One region of the Paenibacillus sp. J22P218 genome, then DNA from elsewhere that is predicted to be linked to it. Evidence: a T-box and tRNA genes for the amino acid it is inferred to sense, from the RefSeq annotation. Region 1 holds a T-box; the other holds one or more tRNA genes.
What was found. A T-box is a leader RNA that pairs with one kind of tRNA and senses whether it is charged. The one in region 1 lies ahead of AC0YN0_RS02160 (valine--tRNA ligase), so its partner is inferred to be a tRNA-Val.

Region 1 (3,414 bases):
GGTGAGGAACAGGAACAGGAACAGGAGCCTATACCGGACAATTCGTTCCAACAAGAGGCGCCGGCGTACATAGCAGAGGACGAGTCCTTCTATGCGTCAGGGGGGGGCTTCGAGCAGCGAATCGCCGAAGCACAAGCACAAGCGCAGGAACGGGAGAATGAGATTGAGATTGAGCGTGAGCGTGAGGCAACCGTGTCGATTTCCTCATCTCCTAATGATTCAGGCTGGTCGTCTTCACATCTATTCGCGGTGAACGGCAGACAGCCTCAGGAGGAACAGCGGGAGATTACGCTTGCCTCTCAGCAGAGTAGCGATGACGGGTGGCTCGCCTCTTCATCTCAATATGTGGACGAACCAAGCGAGATCACCGAGCAGGATCGGAATGAAGAGCTGGAGCAGGCAGAGGAGCAAGCCGAGGAAGAGGCTGCTTTCGCCGAAGCGTATGCGCTGCTGGCGCTTGAAGAGCAAGCTCAGCGCGAGCTCGAGGCGGAGCTGGAAGCTCAGCAAGCTGTACAGCAAGTCGTGCAGCAGCCTGAGAAGCAAGAGCCGCGCGTCGCGCTCTCAAGCAAACCTCCGGAGGAGCAGGCTGAACAGCCGCCTAATGTCGGCATTATGACGCTGCTCCAGACGAGCCGCCGCGAGCAAGCTGCGCGTCAGGCAGCCGAGCAAGAGATCGCCACTCAACAAGCAGCTGAGGATGCGCGTGCGCTGTCGTCCGGCGACGAGATTGAGTGGAAGAACTTATTCCTCGGCCGCAATGCAGAGGAGAATGAATTCCGCAAGATCCGGTTATGCATCGTTCAGCGCGATGAAACGCTTGATGCGATTGCGCTTCGCTACAGCATTAATCCTCGAGAAATATTAATTCGCAATAATCTTAATGAATCGGCCGTGTCGGAAGGGCAACTGCTTTATATTCCGTGAAACAGCTATTCCTTAATCAATAAAAATGGGTCCTTTCACTCGTTCATTCGTGAACAGTGAGGGACCTTTTTCGTGAAACGCGCTATACGAGCGTAATCGATCTTCGTATCTTCGCTGTAAGAGCCTATATGCACTTTCAGAGGCGGTCCCACACCGAGCTTCTCACTGTAAGATCAAATATGCTCTTACACGAGGCGCACGAGCGTAATCGAACTTCCTAATCGTGCTGTAAGAGCCTATGTTCACTTACAGGGGCGATCCCAAACCGAGCTTCTCTCTGTAAGATCAAATATGCTCTTACACGAGGTGAGATTTATGTCAATAAGATGGGTTTTTCACCCCTTAAAGTTGACTCTAGCGCATAACAACGGTATTATGTATACATATAAGTGTCATAATGACGTTGAAGGGGAATAGTACGCAGTGAAGCCTTCAGAGAGCGGAACCGTTACGCTGAGAGGTTCTGCAGGAAGTGACTGCTACGGGTCGCCCCGGAGTTGCCTGGATCAAGCGGAGAGTTTTTGCGAAACAATGCATCTCTCGCCCGCCTAAGTCAGGCCGGCTGCAGCCGTTATCTGTTCGAGTGTCGCGCGAATCATCTTTTTTTGCGTGAAACAAAGGTGGTACCACGGAAGCTAAACCTTTCGTCCTTTATTATGAGGGCGAGAGGTTTTTTTGTATTTATATCGATGTATGGAGGATGGAATCAATGTCAGAAAATCAAACAACGACTACGTCTACGGAAATGCCGACGACTTACGATCCGAAGGCAGCCGAGCAGAAATGGTATGACTATTGGCAGCAGGGCAAGTTTTTCGAAGCGGGCAAGCGTCCTGACGCGAAGCCTTATACGATTGTTATTCCGCCGCCGAACGTAACCGGCATGCTGCATATCGGGCACGCGCTCGACTTTACTTTGCAGGACATCTTGATTCGCACGAAGAGAATGCAAGGCTATGATGCGCTTTGGCTGCCGGGAACAGACCATGCCGGCATTGCGACGCAGACTCGCGTTGAGAGCAAGTTGCGCGAACAGGGCATTAGCCGCTACGATCTCGGACGCGAAGCATTCCTGGAGAAGGTATGGGAGTGGAAGGATCAATACGCGAACACGATTCGTGATCAATGGGGCAAGATGGGTCTCTCGCTTGACTACTCCAGAGAGCGTTTCACGCTTGATGAAGGTCTCTCCAAGGCGGTTCGCGAAGTATTCGTCCGTCTGTACGAGAAAGGTCTCATCTACCGAGGCAAAAAAATTATCAACTGGGACCCTGCGGCACGAACGGCTCTCTCCGATATCGAAGTAGAATACAAAGAAGTGAACGGCAACCTGTACCATCTCCAATATCCGCTTAAGGACGGCTCCGGCTTCATAACGGTCGCAACGACTCGTCCGGAGACGATGCTTGGCGATACGGCTGTAGCGGTTCATCCAGAGGACGATCGCTACAAGCATCTTATCGGCCAAATGCTCATTCTGCCGATCGTGGGTCGAGAGATTCCAATTATTGCGGACGAATATGTGGAGAAGGACTTCGGCTCCGGCGCGGTTAAGATTACGCCTGCTCATGACCCGAACGACTTCGAGGTCGGCCAGCGTCATAACCTGCCGCAAATTATTGTCATGGACGAAACGGGCACAATGAACGATCAAGCTGGTCCTTATGAAGGTCTGGATCGTACGGATTGCCGCAAGAAACTCGTGAAGGATTTGCAGGAGCAGGGCATCTGTATCCGCATCGAGGAGCATGTGCATCAAGTTGGCCACAGCGAGCGCAGCGGCGCCGTTGTTGAGCCGTATTTGTCGACGCAATGGTTCGTTGCAATGAAACCTCTTGCCGAAGCGGCAATTGCGGCCCAAAAATCGGGTAAGGGCACGAACTTTATTCCTGAGCGGTTCGAAAAGATCTATATGAACTGGATCGAAAATGTTCGTGACTGGTGTATTTCCCGCCAATTGTGGTGGGGACACCGCATTCCGGCATGGTACAACGATGCTACCGGCGAGATTACCGTATCGCGCGACGACGTTCAAAATACGGAAGGCGCAACGTTCACCCAGGATAACGACGTATTGGACACTTGGTTCAGCTCTGCTTTGTGGCCGTTCTCGACGCTTGGCTGGCCGGAGGAGACGGAAGAATTCAAGCGCTACTACCCAACAGACGTGCTCGTTACGGGCTACGACATCATTTACTTCTGGGTAGCGCGAATGATCTTCACGGCGCTTGAATTCACAGACGAAATTCCGTTCAAGGACGTGTTGATCCACGGTCTTGTCCGTGACGAGAACGGGCAGAAGATGTCCAAGTCGCTCGGCAACGGCGTTGATCCGCTCGATGTTATCGAGAAGTACGGCGCGGACGCTATGCGTTACATGCTCTCAACGAGCAGTACGCCAGGTCAAGACTTGCGTTACCGCAATGAGCGTGTCGAGCAGGCGCGCAACTTTGCCAACAAAATATGGAACGCATCTCGCTTCGCGCTTAT
Region 2 (3,414 bases), 980 kb from region 1:
TCTACATTTGGCATCGACAAGTAATTTTTGGTACAGTAATGACATGAAAACGATGGAGGAATCATTATGTTTATTCAAATGGTAGGGACAGGTAGCGCTTTTGCCAAAAAATACGATAATAACAACGCCTTGATCGAAGCGGGAAGCTTTCGCTTGCTGCTGGACTGCGGCATAACGCTCCCTAAGGCGCTTCATCAAACAGACTTAACTTTCAATGATCTTGATGCCGTATTAATTAGCCATATCCATGGCGATCATGTTGGCGGGTTAGAAGAGCTTGCCTTTCAAATGATGTTTAAATATGGGCGTAAACCGGTCCTTTATATTGTAGAAGATATAATCGAACCTCTATGGGAGCAGACGCTTCGGGGAGGGCTTACGCAAGGTCCTCTGCAGACGCTGGGCGATTTTTTTGAAGTGAGAAAGCTTCATGCTGACCGTGAAACGGAGATTGCGCCAGGCTTAACGGTGCTGCCGATAGAAACAAAACATATCGAGAACAAGAAGAGCTACTCCTTCCTATTCAACCGCCGCTTCTTCTACAGCGCTGATATGCGTTTCGACGGAGAACTGCTGCAGAGACTCGTCAATGACGGGATTGAGACAATCTATCATGATTGCCAATTGGAAACGCCGGCCGTCGTTCATGCAGGCTTAGACGAGCTGATGACCCTGCCTGACGAGATCCAACAGAAAACGTGGCTCATGCATTATGGCGATTCGATGGAACAATTCATTGGCAAGACGGGTTCAATGCGATTTGTAGAGCAGTTGAAGCGTTACGAGGTATAACAATGAGGATATGACGATTTCCGCGTCCGTGTATGAGTGACGTTTAAAGTTCGCATACTACTGGGCGGGAGGCTGATCATAATGGAACCGAATAACGGACAAGAAGAAGTAGTAGCCGTCAGAAAAAATGGCGATGGCAGTATCGTCGAATTCAAGCTTTCGTCTGGCAATGTGGTCGACTATTTAACTGCTCAGTCGATGGTCCGCAATAACGAGATCAACAACCTGCAATTGTTCCGTGGCCGCGACCATGAAGAGCACTTACGTTCGGTGCCTGACGGGCGCACAGATAATAATCTAGATAGCTTACCAACTTTCTAAGCGTTGATTGGTACGCACTGTGTAACAACGCAACAAGAAGAACCGACTGACGTCGGTTCTTCTTTGTTTGCTGGTGCATGCATGTATTGGATTAAGATGAATCTCATCGGACTATTCCTTTTCAGTGCTTTCTAGGGCCATCCTTCCCCAGTTTCCTTCTCCATATGAACTGCTCATCGTAAGCAAGCGAGTCGTCCTTCACAAACTTGGCGACACTTCCAATGACAATGCCGATAATCCCAAACATGCCAATCAGCCAAATAGCCAAATACGCATACTGCTCCGCCAACCGATACCGCCTCCTGCACGCTTTCTATATGTATACGCGGATCAGATCGGCTTTAGAATACGCATTCATAGTCATTTGCCAGTTATTATTAACCTCCCTAACAAACACCCAATCACATTAGAAACAGTCAACATACATTACAGAGTACTTTATGACAAGGAGGTGCATCGTATAATGTCTGGATATGTAGGCGGCGCCTTCCACCACAACAACAACATCGGTTTTATCTTGGTATTGTTCATCCTGTTGGTTATTATTGCTTGTAGCTGCGGAGTAGTAGGCGGCTATGGAAAAGGCTGCTAATTAATTCACATCGCTGCAATAATAATGCAGCATAAGCATTGAGCATGAACGAAAGGGTTATCCTTAACGACGTTAAGGGTAGCCCTATTTGTTCTATTTGGTTTGACCGAACTTTTTCTTAGAAAAAATGAATATTATGGTTGACTTCGGTTTTCGATCCTGATATATTATTAATTGTCGCTAATACAACCTGATCTGTTAGCTCAGCTGGGAGAGCACTATCTTGACAGGGTAGGGGTCAGTGGTTCGAGCCCACTACAGATCATACTAGAAGAAAACCGCGAAGCCTTATAAACATTAGGCTCGCGGTTTTTTCGTTTTTTAATTTTGTTTATAATTCCTTAAACTTTTTGAGATTTGGTGCGAATTTGGTGCAAACGGATTGCCGAGCGCTTAATAATATTAATAATAATTTAATGCCGCCCTGGTGATTCGACTCGGTATCCTATTTTTGTCCTAAACCTACGCCGTTTGCCGCACCCTCTGCCTATCTTTTGTGGTAGGCTTTATCCCCCCATTATTTCCTTCATGTGAATAACAAATCACGACTCCCCCCTCCTGATGGTACACCCTTCGGCACCTTAAACAGGCAACCTACTCGAACTCCACAGTTGTCCCTGAGCCCAGAAGGATGCAAATTTAAAAGTTTTCGAGACCAATCTACCGTCTTCTATCAAAATGTGCGATTATACCACGTCTTTAGCCTCGTCCGATATTTGTCTCGCATCATATGCTTATAGAGTTATAACTATTTTATTATTGAAATGGAGTGCATTCAGATATGGCGAAAAAGTCATGCAAAAAAAGAGCGCCCCGAACTAGAAAGAACTGTGGATCTTCCAATCAACTACAGTTTCTATTACAAGCCCAATTACAATTTCAAGCTCAAGTGCAAGCACAGTTGCAAGCACAAACTCAAGCCCAATTACAATTCCAAGCACAAGTTATGTCACAGATGCAAGAGCAGGCACAAGCAGAGCAACAAGCACAAAGTCAATTACAGTCTCTACTTATAACTCAACATCAGGCGCAAATAGCCTTACTAAGTCAAAGACAAATTCAATCAGATCGAACAATCGTGAATGTCAGAACGTCCGAGCCGCCTCCACCGCCACCTCCAGAACCGCCAACCACGTAAGTAATGGCCTTTTAGCACGTTTAACATAACACGGCCATTTTTCAGTACCATTTATTCGCATAATACAAAGCCACCCTATACAAGGGTGGCTTATAGTGTCTTCACCTATTATTTCGTACTTATCCCATATTCATTTTGTGACATTTTCAATCGCTTCGTTGACCCTGGTAAAAAAAGCTAAAGCTTCTTTTTCCAGTTCAGGTGATAGTTTATATTGAATAGCTGCTTTGTATCCCCCGTAAATGTTAGCCATTACTCTAGAGCGATCATGATTATCTAGCCCTTGCAATCTTTCCCACAATGCTATAACTTCTTCCATTTCCATGTATCGTACGCTCCCTACTCATTTCTTCACCTTATAACTATTCAATCTATGTCTACCTATTTCCTCCTGCACGATTCCGCGGTCCCAAATTTGACAGGGTAGGGGGCAGTGGTTCGAGCCAACTACAATCACCATAATAATTTTGCAAACTAAAATAACCCCTTCACCATCTATTATGTAGATGATTCGGGGGTTATTTTTCCAAGCCTGCAAGGTTACATCAGGTGTTGATTAACGGCTGCCGCC

Region 2: it encodes a tRNA-Val, which carries the amino acid that the T-box ahead of AC0YN0_RS02160 (valine--tRNA ligase) is inferred to sense. The anticodon was not compared.

What each region holds. Positions count from the first base shown of each region.
Region 1 is NZ_JBWDNL010000001.1:482,197-485,610, forward strand. Features, by position in the region: gene AC0YN0_RS02155 (LysM peptidoglycan-binding domain-containing protein) at 1-924, shown strand, start outside; T-box leader at 1,319-1,579, shown strand; gene AC0YN0_RS02160 (valine--tRNA ligase) at 1,634-3,414, shown strand, end outside.
Region 2 is NZ_JBWDNL010000001.1:1,458,116-1,461,529, reverse strand. Features, by position in the region: gene AC0YN0_RS05995 (MBL fold metallo-hydrolase) at 61-792, shown strand; gene AC0YN0_RS05990 (DUF3892 domain-containing protein) at 874-1,113, shown strand; gene AC0YN0_RS05985 (hypothetical protein) at 1,235-1,402, opposite strand; gene AC0YN0_RS05980 (YjcZ family sporulation protein) at 1,577-1,705, shown strand; tRNA gene AC0YN0_RS05975 (tRNA-Val) at 1,898-1,970, shown strand; gene AC0YN0_RS05970 (hypothetical protein) at 2,487-2,843, shown strand; gene AC0YN0_RS05965 (hypothetical protein) at 2,974-3,168, opposite strand; gene AC0YN0_RS05960 (alpha/beta-type small acid-soluble spore protein) at 3,400-3,414, opposite strand, start outside.